DNA from 2 places in the Serinicoccus hydrothermalis genome. Region 2 is predicted to be linked to the other one. Evidence: predicted binding sites of a transcription regulator. Region 2 holds the regulator's gene; the other holds the start of a gene.

Region 1 (7,181 bases), 1.2 Mb from region 2:
CTGCACCGCGACCTGCACCACGCCACCCGGGCGGAGGGACTGGTCGTCGACGTCCGCTACAACCGGGGCGGGCACACCAGCCAGCTGGTCCTGGCCCGGCTCGCGGCCCGTGTCGTGGGCTGGGCCCCGGCGCGCTACTACGAGGCGGTCGGCAGCTATCCCGAGCAGGCGCCGCGGGGGCCGGTCGTGCTCGTCGCCAACCAGCACTCGGGCTCCGACGGCGACATCGTCAACGCCGGTGCCCAGGCGATGGGCCTCGGCCCGGTCGTGGGGGTCCGCACCTGGGGCGGGGTCGTCGGCATCGACGGCCGCTTCGACCTCGTCGACGGGACGGCGATCACCCAGCCGCGGTATGCCTTCTGGCTCGAGGGCAAGGGCTTCGGTGTGGAGAACCACGGTGTCGACCCGGACATCGAGGTGGTCCACTCCCCCGCCGACACGGCGCACGACCGGGACCGGCAGCTGGACCGCGCCATCGAGGAGGCACTGGCCCAGCTGGCGCAGACCCCGGCCGCCGCGCCGCCGGAGCTGCCCGAGCCGAAGGTGCGGGGCTGACCGCGGTCCCCGGACAACCGGCCCAGGCACCCGCCTAGGTCCTCCCCCCTCGCCGGCGCCCCGGCGAGGGGGCGAGGCGGCCGGCTCAGTCGCGCTGGTGCTCGGGCAGACCGTCCAGGGCGTCCCGGATGACCTGGTAGGACACACCCGGGCTGTAGCCCTTGCGGGCCAGGAAGCCCGCGAGCCGGCGGGTCTGCACCTCCCGCTCCAGACCCTGCATGGTGCGCAGCCGACGCCTGACGAGGGCGCGGGCCTGCTCCCGCTCGTGCTCGGGGTTGATGTCGTCGAGCGCGCTGTCGACGACCTCCTCGGCGACGCCCTTGCGGCGCAGCTCCTGGCGCAGCGCCCCGGCGGCCAGACCCTTGGTCTCCTGCTTGGAGCGGACGTACATCTCGGCGTAGGCCTCGTCGTCGACCAGCCCCACCTCGGCCATCCGGTCCAGGACGCGGGCAGCCACCTGGGGGTCGCAGTCGCGGTCGGCGAGCTTGTCCTCGAGCTGGCGCCGGGTGCGCGGGCCCATCGCCAGCTGTCGCAGGACGATCTTGCGGGCGACGGCGTGCGGGTCCGGCTCGGTGCTGCTCCGGACACTGGTCGCGTCGGCGGGACGGAGACCGGAGGCACTGGCGGAGGCCTCGGCCGCCGCCAGCGCCTCGCGAGCCGCAGACAGCCTGTCTGCGCCGGCCATCAGAAGTCGACCGAGACCTCACCCGTGACCGGGTCCACCCCGTCCGGGAGGTCCTCCGTCTGCTTCGGGGCACCGATGCCGAGCTTGGTCTTGATGTTGCGGTCGATGGTGTCGGCGATGTCCGGGTTGTCCTTGAGGAACTGCCGGGCGTTCTCCTTGCCCTGGCCCATCTGCTCGCCCTCGTAGGTGTACCAGGCGCCGGACTTGCGCACGAAGCCGTGCTCGACACCCATGTCGATCAGCCCTCCCTCGCGGGAGATGCCGTGGCCGTAGAGGATGTCGAACTCGGCCTGCTTGAACGGCGGGGACACCTTGTTCTTGACGATCTTGGCCCGGGTCCGGTTGCCGACCGCGTCGGTGCCGTCCTTGAGGGTCTCGATCCGGCGCACGTCGATCCGCACCGAGGCGTAGAACTTCAGCGCCTTGCCACCGGTCGTGGTCTCCGGCGAGCCGAACATCACGCCGATCTTCTCCCGCAGCTGGTTGATGAAGATCGCGGTGGTGCCGGTCGAGTTGAGCGCACCGGTGATCTTGCGCAGCGCCTGGCTCATGAGCCGGGCCTGCAGACCCACGTGGCTGTCGCCCATCTCGCCCTCGATCTCGGCGCGGGGCACCAGCGCCGCGACCGAGTCGATGACGATGATGTCCAGGGCGCCGGAGCGGATGAGCATGTCCGCGATCTCCAGCGCCTGCTCGCCGGTGTCCGGCTGGCTCACGAGCAGCGCGTCGGTGTCGACGCCCAGCTTCTTGGCGTACTCCGGGTCGAGCGCGTGCTCGGCGTCGATGAAGGCGGCGATCCCGCCGCCCTTCTGCGCGTTGGCCACGGCGTGCAGCGCGACCGTGGTCTTGCCGCTGCTCTCCGGGCCGTAGATCTCCACCACGCGACCGCGGGGCAGACCGCCGACGCCGAGCGCGACGTCCAGCGCGATGGCACCGGTCGGGATGACCTGCACCGGCGGGCGGTCCTCGTCGCCGAGGCGCATCACCGAGCCCTTGCCGTGCTGCTTCTCGATCTGGGCCATGACCGTGTCGAGGGCCCTGAGCCTGTCGTTGTTGACCCCGGTCGCCCCGGTGGTCTTGCTTGCCTGCGGCATGTGCCTGCTCCTTCGTCTCGTGGCGGGCGCGCCTACCTTCGACCGACGGCGAGGGCCACCCGGGCGGGTGATCCTGCGTCTGCGTCAGACGCTAGGGGCCCCCACCGACATACCCCGGCCTCCACAGAAGATCTGTGGACGACCGTGCCGGCGGCGGCACCATGTGGACGACGATAATCGAAAACCTGTACGAGTCCGAGCAGGACCTCCTGGCGTGTCGCCGGGCGCCCTCAGGGGGCGCTCACGACATACCCGGAGCCCTTGCGCCGCAGCTGCACCAGGCCGGCGGCGTCCGCCCCCTTGGCGAACTGCAGGAAGGAGCCGTAGCCGAGCGGCTTCTCGGAGAAGCCCTCGCGCCGGGTGCGCAGCTGGTCCTTGAGCCCGGAGAGCGCGACGCCGCCGCCGTCGTCGAGCTCGCTCACGGTCTGCCGCAGCAGCGCGAAGGCCTCCGGGCGGCCGCCCTCCTCGGGGAGCGTGACCTCCGGGTCCCCCTTGGCGGGGCCGGCGCTGAGGTCGATGATGCCGCGACCGGAGAGGTGCTCCAGCAGCTCGCCGAAGGCACGGAATCCGTAGGCCGCCTCGGAGAAGGTCGAGTCCTTGCGCACCAGCGTCCGCTTGAGGACCGACGCGGTGACCGCTCCCCCGCTGCTGCGCTGCAGCCCGGACACGGTCTGCGCGACGAGCGATGCCAGGTCGGGGGCGCTGTCGTCGGTCGCGTCCTCGCCCCCGTCGTCCGCGTCCTCGGTCGGCTCCGGCTCCTGCGTCGGCGCGGAGCTCCCGCCGCCCTTGGCCGAGGACCCGCGGCCTCGGCCCTTGCGCCCCGATCCGCGCGAGGAGGTGTCCTCGGCGCCGGCGGGGACGACCCCGTCGAGGTCGTCGTAGTAGAGGAACTCGTCGCAGGCCGGCGGCAGCATCGTCGAGGTCGAGTCGCGGACCCCGAAGCCGATGACCCGCTTGTTGAGCTCGCGCAGCTTGTGCACCAGCGGGGTGAAGTCGCTGTCCCCGGTGCAGATCGCGAAGGTGGTGATGTAGTCACGTTCGTAGGCCGTCTCGACCGCGTCGACCGCCATCTTGATGTCCGCGGCGTTCTTGCGCGAGGCGCCCATGCGCTGCGTCATCTCGATGAGCTCGACGTGGTTGCGGGTGAGCATCCGGCGGTCCTCGTCGAAGTAGGACCAGTCGGCGTACGCCCGCCGCGTCACCACCCGGCCACGCTCGGCCAGCGCGTCCGCCACCGGACGCAGGTCGAAGGGGACGCCCAGGTGGTCGCGCGACCCGAGCGCGAGGTTCTCGTAGTCGATGAGCAGCGCGATCCGGTCCTCGTCATCCATGGCCCCGAGGGTATGCCGTGGGCCCGGCGCGCAACCACACCGGACGCTCTGCACTGTGCGGATTCCCCGGCGTCAAGGGCACAGGAGCGCGCCCCCTAGACTTGCTCCTCGGACCCACGAGGTCGGGACGCCGCCGTCCGGCCTCCCAGGTACTCGCATACCCCTGCACAGGAAGTTCCATGGCTCTGCTCGTGATGAAGTTCGGCGGCTCCTCGGTCGCCGACGCCGAGGCGATGCGCCGCGTCGCCCAGCGCGTCGTCGCCGCCCACCGGGCGGGCGACCGGGTCGCCGTCGTCGTCTCCGCCATGGGAGACACGACCGACGACCTGCTCGACCTCGCCGGACAGATCGCCACCGGCGCTCCCCCGCAGCGCGAGATGGACATGCTCCTCTCGGCCGGCGAGCGCATCTCGATGGCGCTGCTGGCCATGGCGATCGAGCAGCTCGGCGTGCCGGCCCGCAGCTACACCGGCGCCCAGGCGGGGATGCGCACGGACACCGCCCACGGCCGCGCCCGGCTGCTCGACGTGCAGCCGGACCGGGTGCGCCGCACCCTCGAGGACGGCGCCGTGGCGATCGTCGCCGGCTTCCAGGGGATCTCCACCGACGACGACATCACCACCCTGGGCCGGGGCGGCTCGGACACCACCGCGGTCGCGCTCGCGGCGGCCCTCCACGCCGACGTGTGCGAGATCTACACCGACGTCGACGGGCTCTACACCGCCGACCCGCGCATCGTCCCCAGCGCCCGGCGCGTCACCCGCATCACCATCGAGGAGACCCTCGAGATGGCGGCGCACGGCGCCAAGATCCTGCACCTGCGCGCGGTGGAGTACGCCCGCCGCTTCCAGGTGCCCCTGCACGTCCGCAGCAGCTTCTCCGACCAGGAAGGCACCTGGATCCTGGTCGGGCGACCCCTCACGGAGGACACCATGGAAGAGCCGATCATCTCCGGCATCGCGCACGACACGTCCCTGGGCAAGATCACCGCCGTCGGCATCCCGGACCGGCCCGGCGCCGCGGCCGCCGTCATCGGCGCCGTCTCCCAGGCCGGGGTGTCGATCGACATGATCGTGCAGAACGTCTCGACGACCGACGCCGAGACCTCCGACATCTCCTTCACCCTCCCCGAGAGCGACGGCCAGACCGCGGTCGCCGCGGTGCGCGGCCTGCAGGAGCAGATGGGCTTCGCCGACGTGCTCTGGACCAGCCACGTCGGCAAGCTCTCCCTCGTGGGGGCGGGCATGCGCTCCAACCCCTCGGTCGCGAGCCGGCTCTTCTCCGCCCTCGCCGACGCCGGGGTCAACATCGAGATGATCAGCACCTCCGAGATCCGGATCTCGGTGATCTGCGACCAGAGCGACCTGCAGGAGGCGGTGCGCTCGGTGCATACCGCCTTCGACCTGGACGCCGAGGAAGAGGCCGTGGTCTACGGCGGGACGGGACGGTGAGCACCATGACCGAGGCGCAGCAGCGTCAGGACACCGGCGCGCAGGACGGGCGGCGGCTGCACGTCGCGATCGTCGGGGCGACCGGCCAGGTCGGTGCCGTCATGCGCCGGCTGCTCGCCGAGCGCGACTTCCCGGTCGCCTCCGTGCGCTACCTCGCCTCCGCCCGCTCCGCGGGCACGACCCTGGCCTGGGCGGGGTCCGCCGCCGGCGCGCCGGGGTATGACGTGGCCCGCGACATCGAGGTCGAGGACGTCGCGACCGCCGACCTCTCGGGCATCGACGTCGCCCTCTTCTCCGCCGGGGGCGGCGCCAGCAAGGAGCACGCGCCGCGCTTCGCCGAGGCCGGCGCGGTCGTGGTCGACAACTCCTCCGCCTGGCGGATGGACGACGCCGTGCCGCTGGTGGTGAGCGAGGTCAACCCCGACGACCTGGCGCTCGCGCTGGCCGAGGGCGGGAAGCGCATCGTCGCCAACCCCAACTGCACCACGATGGCCGCGATGCCGGTGCTGCGCCCGCTGCACGAGCAGGCCGGCCTGGAGCGGCTGCGGGTCGCGACCTACCAGGCCGTCTCCGGCTCGGGGCTGGCCGGTGTCACCGAGCTCGCCGACCAGGCCCGCGCCGCCCTGGGTGGCGACCTGCCGGTCGAGACGCTCACCCACGACGGCGGCGCGGTCGCGATGCCCGAGCCCGGGGTCTACGTCGCCCCCATCGCCTTTAACGTCCTGCCCCTGGCCGGTGACCTCGGCGCCGACGACGAGACGACCGAGGAGATCAAGCTGCGCAACGAGTCGCGCAAGATCCTCGGCATACCGGGCCTCGCCGTCTCGGGCACCTGCGTGCGGGTGCCGGTCTTCACCGGGCACAGCCTCGCGGTGCACGCCGAGTTCGCCGAGCCGATCACGCCGGACCAGGCGCGCGAGCTGCTCGCGCAGGCGCCCGGGGTGGCGCTGGCCGACGTCCCGACGCCGCTGCAGGCCGCGGGCAAGGACCCCTCCCTCGTCGGCCGGATCCGCGTCGACCAGTCCGTGCCGGACGGCCGCGGTCTCGTGCTCTTCATCTCGAACGACAACCTGCGCAAGGGTGCCGCGCTCAACACCGTGCAGCTGGCCGAGGTCCTCCTGGAGCGCGCCCTGGTCTGAGGGGGCGGTGACGGCCGCTCAGGCGGTGTCGAGATACCTCGAGAGCGCTTCACGCACCACCGCCTCCGGAGACCGTCAGTCCTGACGGGCACGCTCCTCGATGGCACCCCACAGTTCCTCCGGCACGACCTGTGCGTGACCGAGATGGGGGTTGGGCTCAACCTCCGCATCGGTGAGGTCGTGTCCGGCCTCCGCCGCCTCGACGAGTTCAGCAACGCGGGCATCCGTGAGTCCGGGCACGTGGTCCGTCATCTCGAAGGTCATGTCCGCCCTCCTCTCGGGTAGTAGCGTCCGCGCAGCTTCATCGCGTGGATGACCACTTCGACTCCATCATCCACCCACGCGATAGGGCTCTGGCGCGACGGGCGGTTCAGCAGGCCTCGGTCAGATCACCTGCACCACAGCAGCCTCACGCGCACCGCGATGCCGGGAAATCCGCAGACGCCGGGGTGATGGCGTGGGCGTCTGACGATTTCCTCGCAGCGCGTAACCGGTGGGACTGGTGGTGTGGAACGGGACTCCGGGCAGACGTCCGAGCGCGTGGCCGGTGGGACTGCGGTAGGGCCGGTGGGGGCCGATCAGGTGGTCGCGGAGCCGAAGCGCAGCAGGTTGCCGTCCGGGTCGACGTGCGCGCCCTCCCGCAGGCCGTAGTCGGTGTCCATCGGCTCGTGCAGGCGCCCGCCCACGCCGGCGGCCGCCCACTCGGCGTGCAGGGCGTCGGCATCGGCGACGTAGAGGTAGACCGCGCTGAGGTTGGACCCGGGCCGCACGTCGTCCACGCCGGCCAGGTGGAGGGCGACGCCGTCGCGCTCGGCGAAGGCGTATGCCGCGTCCCCCTCGTAGGCGTGCACCTCGAAGCCCAGCGCCGCGTAGTGCGCGATCGCGGCCCCGAGGTCCCGCACGGGGAAGATCGCGGCCGCCGACCG
Region 2 (7,181 bases):
CGGGCACGGCACCCTGCTCGAGGCCGGCGCCGACGAGGTCGTCTCCGACCTCGCCGACCTCATCTGACCCTCCGTCCCCTGCCGAGAGGAACGTCACCGATGGCTGCCATGTCGCACCACCGCCCGCCCGCACCGGTCGACCCGTTGGACCGGACCCGCTTCCCCGCCCGCCCCTGGGAGCTGGCGGAGACCGCCTACGAGGACTCCGACCTCGGCGTGACCGAGACCCTCTTCGCCGTGTCCAACGGCTACCTCGGGCTGCGCGGCAACGTCGAGGAGGGCCGGGACACCTTCGCCCACGGCACCTTCGTCAACGGCTTCCACGAGACCTGGCCGATCCGGCACGCCGAGGAGGCCTTCGGGCTGGCCCGCGTGGGCCAGACCATCGTCAACGTCCCCGACCCCAAGACGATCAAGCTCTACGTCGACGACGAGCCGCTGCTGCTGTCGACCGCTGACCTGGAGCACTACGAGCGGACGCTGGACTTCCGCGCCGGGCTGCTGCGCCGCTCGGTGGTCTGGCGCACCAGCTCGGGCAAGCGGGTCAAGATCACCTCCTCGCGGATGGCCAGCGTCGTCGAGCGCCACCTGGCGGTCATGACCTTCGAGGTCGAGATGCTCGACGGGCACGCGGCGCTCGACATCTCCAGCCAGATCCTCAACCGGCAGGACGGCTCGGACGAGTACCACGTGACCAGCGCCGCGATGGGCGAGGGCGTCGACCCGCGCAAGGCCGAGTCCTTCGAGCACCGCGTGCTCGACCCGGTGCTCGCCGAGCCGCGCGACGGGCGCCTGCTCCTGGGCTACCGCTGCCACAACTCCGGTATGACGCTGGCCACGATGGTCCACCACGCCGTCGAGACGGACAACCCGTGGACCGCGCAGACGTCGGTGAGCGACGACCTCGCCAAGCACGTCATCCGGGTCGAGGCGCAGGAGGGCCGCCCGGTGCGGCTGGAGAAGCTCGTCGCCGTGCACACCTCCCGGGGCGTGCCGCCGCGCGAGCTCGCCGACCGCTGCTCGCGGACCCTGGACCGGGCTCTGCATCGCGGCGTGAGCGCCCTGCAGGAGGAGCAGGCGGTCATCTGGGCGCGCTTCTGGGAGGAGTCCGACGTCGAGCTGCCGGGCCAGCCCGAGCTGCGGCAGGCCGTGCGGTGGAACCTCTTCCAGCTCGGTCAGGCCTCGCTGCGGTCCGGCTCGCACGGGATCGCGGCCAAGGGCCTGACCGGCTCCGGCTACGGCGGGCACTACTTCTGGGACACCGAGTGCTACGTCCTGCCCTTCCTCGTCTACACCCACCCGCAGGCCGCCCGCAACGCGCTCCGCTTCCGGCACGGGATGCTCGAGGCGGCCCGGCGACGCGCGGCCGAGATGGCGCAGTACGGCGCGCTCTTCCCCTGGCGCACGATCAACGGCGAGGAGGCCTCGGCATACTTCGCGGCGGGGACGGCGCAGTACCACATCAACGCCGACGTGGCCTACGCGCTGATGAAGTATGCCCGGGCCACCGGCGACGACCAGTTCCTCCTCGACCAGGGCGTCGACATCCTTGTCGAGACCGCGCGCCTGTGGGCAGACCTCGGCTTCTGGCAGACCAACGGCAACCGCGAGTTCCACATCCACGCCGTCACCGGACCGGACGAGTACACGACGATCGTCAACGACAACCTCTTCACCAACGTCATGGCGCAGATCAACCTGCGGGCGGCGGTCGAGGCGGTCCGCGAGCTGCGGGCCTCGGACCCCACCCAGTTCGCCCGCGCCGTGACGCGCCTCGACCTCGCCGACCACGAGGTGGAGGCCTGGTCCCGGGCGGCCGACGGGATGCACATCCCGTTCGACGATGAGGTGGGGGTCCACCCGCAGGACAGCCACTTCCTGGAGCGCGAGGTGTGGGACCTGGACGCCACGCCCCCGGACAAGCGGCCGCTGCTGCTCAACTACCACCCGCTGGTCATCTACCGCTACCAGGTGCTCAAGCAGGCCGACGTCGTCCTGGCCCTCTATCTCGCGGGCAACGCCTTCTCCGCCGAGGAGAAGCTCGCGGACTTCGCCTACTACGACCCCATCACCACCGGGGACTCGACGCTGTCGGCCGTGGTGCAGTCGATCGTGGCGGCGGAGGTCGGCTACCACGAGCTCGCCCTGCGCTACTTCTACGCCGGTCTGTTCGTCGACCTCGCCGACCGTCACGGCAACGCCAGCGACGGGGTGCACGTCGCCTCGACCGGTGGCGTGTGGAGCGCACTGGTGGCCGGTTTCGGGGGGATGCGGGACCACGGCGGCATCCTCACCCTGGACCCTCGGCTGCCCCAGGGCTGGCCGGGGCTCACCTGGAGGATGCGCTGGCACGGCTCCCGGGTGCGGATCACGGTGGAGCCGGAACAGGTGCGGCTGGCGGTCGAGGTCGGGGAGCCGGTCAGCCTCCAGGTCCGCGGCGAGCAGGTCCACGTCGACGGGGACGAGGTCACCGTCCCGCTCGCGGACCAGGGCCCACGACTGGCAGGCTCGCCGAGCGCGCACGCCGGCACCGCCAGCATCCCCACCGACCGGTCCCCGGACGGTCCCGCACGCCCCGCGGCGGTGGTCCCGCACAGCTGGCCGGAGGAGGAGTGGGAGTCCACCGCCTCCCCTCCCCGCGAGGCGTTGTGATTGGCCCTGCGTGGCGTGCTGTGGTCGACTGTCGGGATGACTGACCCGACCGACATGCCCTTCCAGGGCGAGGATCGACCCTCGGAGTCGATCTACCAGGGTGAACGACCGGCCGCCGCCGTGGACGGGGCCCCGGTGACGACCCGGCTCGGTCAGCTGGCCGAGCCGGAGGAGACCGAGACCGACGTGCTGGCCGCCCGCGTCGCCGGGCCGGAGGACCACGAGGGCATGGCCGACCTGTGGCGGGCCACCATGGACCTGCCCTACTGGTGGTTCATCGCGGTGGGCGACCCGGGGATGGAGTCACCCGCCGCGGCCAAGATCGACGGGCAGCTCATGCTCCTCACCTACACCAGCGCCGAGCGTGCCCGGCACTTCGCGGTGCAGAACGAGATGGTCGCCCCCGAGGAGGACCTCCGGGCGATCGCCCTGTCCCCCCAGGAGCTCGTGGACACTGCCGAGGCCTACCAGGAGGCCGAGATCGCGGGCCTGATGTTCGACCCGCACCTGTCCGGCTACTTCATCCCCACCGACCAGCTCGGCGTCGTCTGGGACGCCGTCCACCAGGCCTGACGCTCAGCGTCCGGGGATGACGAGCTCCTGACCGGCCGCCACCGAGGTGGTGCTGAGGCTGTTGGCCCGCTGGATGCTCGTGACGGCCTGACTCAGCGGGACGTCGGGCAGCTCCTGCGCCGCGATCTGCGACAGCGTGGTGCCCCGCTCCACCACGACGGAGGACGTGGCGTCCGCCGGACCGAGCAGGCCGAGCATGGACCACGCCACCAGTGCGACGACGATGCTCGTCGTGGTGGTCAGCGCCAGCCGCCCACGACGCGTCAGCCGCAGGGCCCGCGCCGGGGTGGCCCGGGCGACAGGCATACCCGGCGTCGGCGTCGGCACCAGCCGCAGGTGCCGGCGGGTGACCTCGCGGGGGGCGGTGACCGGGAGGGGACTCAGGATGTCGTGCGCGATGGCGGTGCTCATGCTCTTCACCTTCCTCGTGGCGGTGCGGGACGGACATACGTCCGATCGCACGTCTGTCCTATTGATAGCACACACGTCGGACTCTGTCGACACGCGGACCGAACAGGTGTTTGCCTTCGTCCTGGGCCCGGCGTAGTCTGTGTTCATGTCAGAAACTCAAGCACCCACCACTGACATACCCTCTGACCAGGCATGATGCCCACAAGTCCGCAGCGCGGAGGCCGCGGACGGGACGAGGGTTGGGACCCGCACGAGGGGATGGAGACCATGGCCACGATTCACGAGATGCCGGATCGCGACGGCGGCGCCGGGCTGACCAACCGGCAGCGGCGCGTCCTCGACGTCATCCGCGACTCGGTCGACCACCGCGGCTACCCGCCGAGCCTGCGCGAGATCGGCGACGCGGTCGGTCTCACCTCACCGAGCTCGGTCGCCCACCAGCTCAAGATGCTCGAGCGCAAGGGCTACCTGCGCCGCGACCCGCACCGCCCGCGGGCGATCGAGGTCGTGCACCCCGGCAGCGAGGGCTCCGGCTACCGGCGCGGCGACGCCGAGGCCGGCGGCGCCCCCGACCAGGTGCACGACGAGACGGGCATCGGCGACTCCCGGCCGCAGCCCTCCTACGTCCCCATGGTGGGCCGGATCGCGGCCGGTGGCCCGATCCTGGCCGAGGAGGCCGTGGAGGACGTCTTCCCCCTCCCCCGCCAGATCGTCGGTGACGGCGAGCTGTTCCTGCTCAAGGTCGTCGGCGACTCGATGATCGACGCCGCCATCTGCGACGGCGACTGGGTCGTCGTCCGGCGCCAGCCCACGGCCGTCAACGGCGAGATCGTCGCCGCCATGCTCGACAACGAGGCCACGGTCAAGACCTACCGCCACCGCGACGGCAAGACCTGGCTCATCCCCCACAACCCCGCCTACGAGCCGATCGACGGCGACCACGCGGTCATCCTGGGCAAGGTCACGGCGGTCCTGCGCCGGGTCTGACCCCGGTCCGTCCCCATGCCGGGCGCGGCACGCGCCCCCACCGACCGCGGCGTCGGTCCCCGGCCCCTCCATCCTCTCCGGGGGCCGGCGCCGCGACTCCCGCTCAGGCCGAGGGCGCAGGCCCCTGGTCCACGGAGTAGTAGTCGTAGAGCTGCTCCTCCTCGTCCTCGGTCAGGTGACCGTCGCACGGGATGTCCGGTGCGTCCTTGATCATGGCGAGGGGGTAGGGCACCTGGATCCGGCCCCCCTGGATCGTGGCGTTCGACACCGGGCACAGGATCTTCCGGCCCCCGAACCAGCCGGCCCGGATCGACACCCACGCGGGGTTGCCCGTCCCGTTGTCGAGATAGACCTGGTCCATCCCGCCGACCTTGTGCCCGTCCTGGTCGACGACCTCGGCGTCGTACATCTCACCCAGCTGCTCGTAGGTGACCACAGCGACCTCCTCGCACGCGGCCCGGGCGGGCCGTCCTCCCCCACTTAACCACGCAGGTCCGCGACCAGCGCGGGAAGCACGTCCCCCACGAGCGCGTCGACACCCACGGTCGTCTCGGCGTCCCCGCGTGTGCCACCCCGGGTGACGACGGCGACGGGTATGCCCTCGCGCGCCGCCCGCCGCACGAACCGGTAGCCGCTCATCACCTGCAGCGAGGAGCCGAGCACCAGCAGGACCCGGGCCTGCTCCACGAAGGTGTAGGCCCGCTCGACGACGCCCTTGTCCACCGACCCCCCGAAGAAGACGACGTCCGGCTTGAGCCGGTCGCGTCCGCAGACGAGGCACAGCGGGGGCCGGAAGGCCTGCACCTGGGCCTCGGGCAGCGCGACGTCGCCGTCCGGCCGGACCGGCGAGGTGGCGTCCACCGCGACCAGGAAGCCGGGGTTGGCGTCGGCGAGCCACTCCTGCACCTGGTCCCGCGTCGTCACCTCCCCGCAGTCCAGGCAGACCACGCGGTCCAGCGTGCCGTGCAACTCGAGCACCCGGTGGCTCCCCGCCTGCTGGTGCAGCCCGTCGACGTTCTGCGTGATGACGTGGCGGACCAGGCCCAGCCGCTCCAGGTCGGCGACGGCACGGTGGGCGGGGTTGGGCCGGGCGGAGGCGAAGCGCGTCCAGCCGACGTAGGCCCGCGCCCAGTAGCGCTGCCGGGCGGCGGCGGAGCCGACGAACTCGCCGTGCTGCATCGGCTGGACCCGCCGGGTGCCGTCCGGCCCCCGGTAGTCCGGGATGCCGCTGGCCGTCGACATCCCCGCCCCGGTGAGCGCCACCGCACCCCCACCCGCCACGAGCTCCCGGAGCCGGGCATACGCCCCCGGCTCCACCACCGCCGGGGCGGGCACGGTCAGCGCTGCGTCGAGCGGGCCGACCGCGCTCATGGCGATCCCTTCCGAGGCAGCGTCAGCACGAAACGGGTGCGGCCAGGCCGGGAGTCGACCTCGACCCGGCCGCCGTGGGCCCGTGCCACGGCGGCGACGATGGAGAGGCCGAGCCCGGTGCTGCCCGCGGCGCGCGACCGCGAGGTCTCGCCCCGGGCGAAGCGCTCGAAGACGGTCTCCTGCAGCTGCTCCGGTATGCCCGGCCCGTCGTCCGCGACGACCACCTCCACCTCCTCGCCCACGGTCCGCAGCCCGGTGGTGACGGTCGTCCCGGGCGGGGTGTGGGTCCGGGCGTTGGCGAGCAGGTTGACCAGCACCTGCCGCAGCCGGGCCTCGTCGCCGACCAGCTCCACCGGCTCCTCCGGCAGGTCGAGCACCCAGGTGTGGTCCTGCCCGGCGGCGCGGGCGTCGCTCACCGTGTCCAGGCAGACCAGGGTCAGGTCCACCCGCGCCCGCTCCAGCGGGCGCCCGGCGTCCAGGCGGGCGAGCAGCAGCAGGTCCTCGACGAGCCCCTGCATCCGCAGCGACTCGGCCTCCACCCGGTCCAGGGCGTGCCGGACGCCGGCGGGGACCGGCTCGCTCTCGCGCCGGGAGAGCTCGGCATACCCCCGGATCGAGGCGAGCGGGGTCCGCAGCTCGTGCGAGGCGTCGGCGACGAACTGCCGGACACGCTGCTCGCTGGCGTGGCGCACCGACAGGGCCGACTCCATCGTCTCCAGCAGCTCGTTGAGCGCCTGCCCGACCTGGCCCACCTCGGTCCCGGGATCGGTGTCCGCCGCCGCCACCCGGTCCGCGACCGCCACCTCGCCGCGCTCCAGCCGCTGCTGGGAGACCCGGCGCGCGGTGGCCGCCACCCGGTCCAGGGGCGCGAGGTCGCGCCGCACCAGCCACGCCGACCCCGCGCCCGCCGCGAGCAGGGAGAGCAGCGCCGCCGGCACGAGGATGGCCACGGCCTGCCGGGTCGTGTCCGTGACCCCGGCCAGGGGCAGACCGGTGATCAGGGTCGTGCTGCCGTCCGGGCTCTGGTCCACCACCACCCGATAGTCCCCCACCCCGGCGCCCAGGTCCACGGAGAACGGCTCGGCCCCCGCCGCGGCGGCCTCGGCCTCCTGCGCCGCCTCGGTGAGCACGGTCAGCTGCGCCTCGTCCAGCGACCCGAACTCGTTGTCCGTCGTGACCACGGAGTT

What was found. The regulator LexA, encoded in region 2, represses DNA repair genes until DNA is damaged. The targets are predictions, from matches to a motif close to TCGAACANNTGTTCGA.
Region 1: the regulator LexA is predicted to act here: its motif matches at 2,512-2,527, upstream of recA (recombinase RecA).

What each region holds. Positions count from the first base shown of each region.
Region 1 is NZ_CP014989.1:3,438,537-3,445,717, reverse strand. Features, by position in the region: gene SGUI_RS16115 (S41 family peptidase) at 1-555, shown strand, start outside; gene SGUI_RS16110 (regulatory protein RecX) at 641-1,240, opposite strand; gene recA (recombinase RecA) at 1,240-2,262, opposite strand; gene SGUI_RS16100 (NYN domain-containing protein) at 2,565-3,665, opposite strand; gene SGUI_RS16095 (aspartate kinase) at 3,845-5,116, shown strand; gene SGUI_RS16090 (aspartate-semialdehyde dehydrogenase) at 5,122-6,255, shown strand; gene SGUI_RS16085 (hypothetical protein) at 6,331-6,519, opposite strand; gene SGUI_RS17875 (VOC family protein) at 6,834-7,181, opposite strand, start outside.
Region 2 is NZ_CP014989.1:1,065,179-1,072,359, forward strand. Features, by position in the region: gene SGUI_RS04915 (HAD family hydrolase) at 1-67, shown strand, start outside; gene SGUI_RS04920 (glycoside hydrolase family 65 protein) at 100-2,652, shown strand; gene SGUI_RS04925 (hypothetical protein) at 2,689-3,225, shown strand; gene SGUI_RS04930 (LysM peptidoglycan-binding domain-containing protein) at 3,229-3,636, opposite strand; gene lexA (transcriptional repressor LexA) at 3,904-4,623, shown strand; gene SGUI_RS04940 (PRC-barrel domain-containing protein) at 4,727-5,059, opposite strand; gene SGUI_RS04945 (Sir2 family NAD-dependent protein deacetylase) at 5,104-5,994, opposite strand; gene SGUI_RS04950 (sensor histidine kinase) at 5,991-7,181, opposite strand, start outside.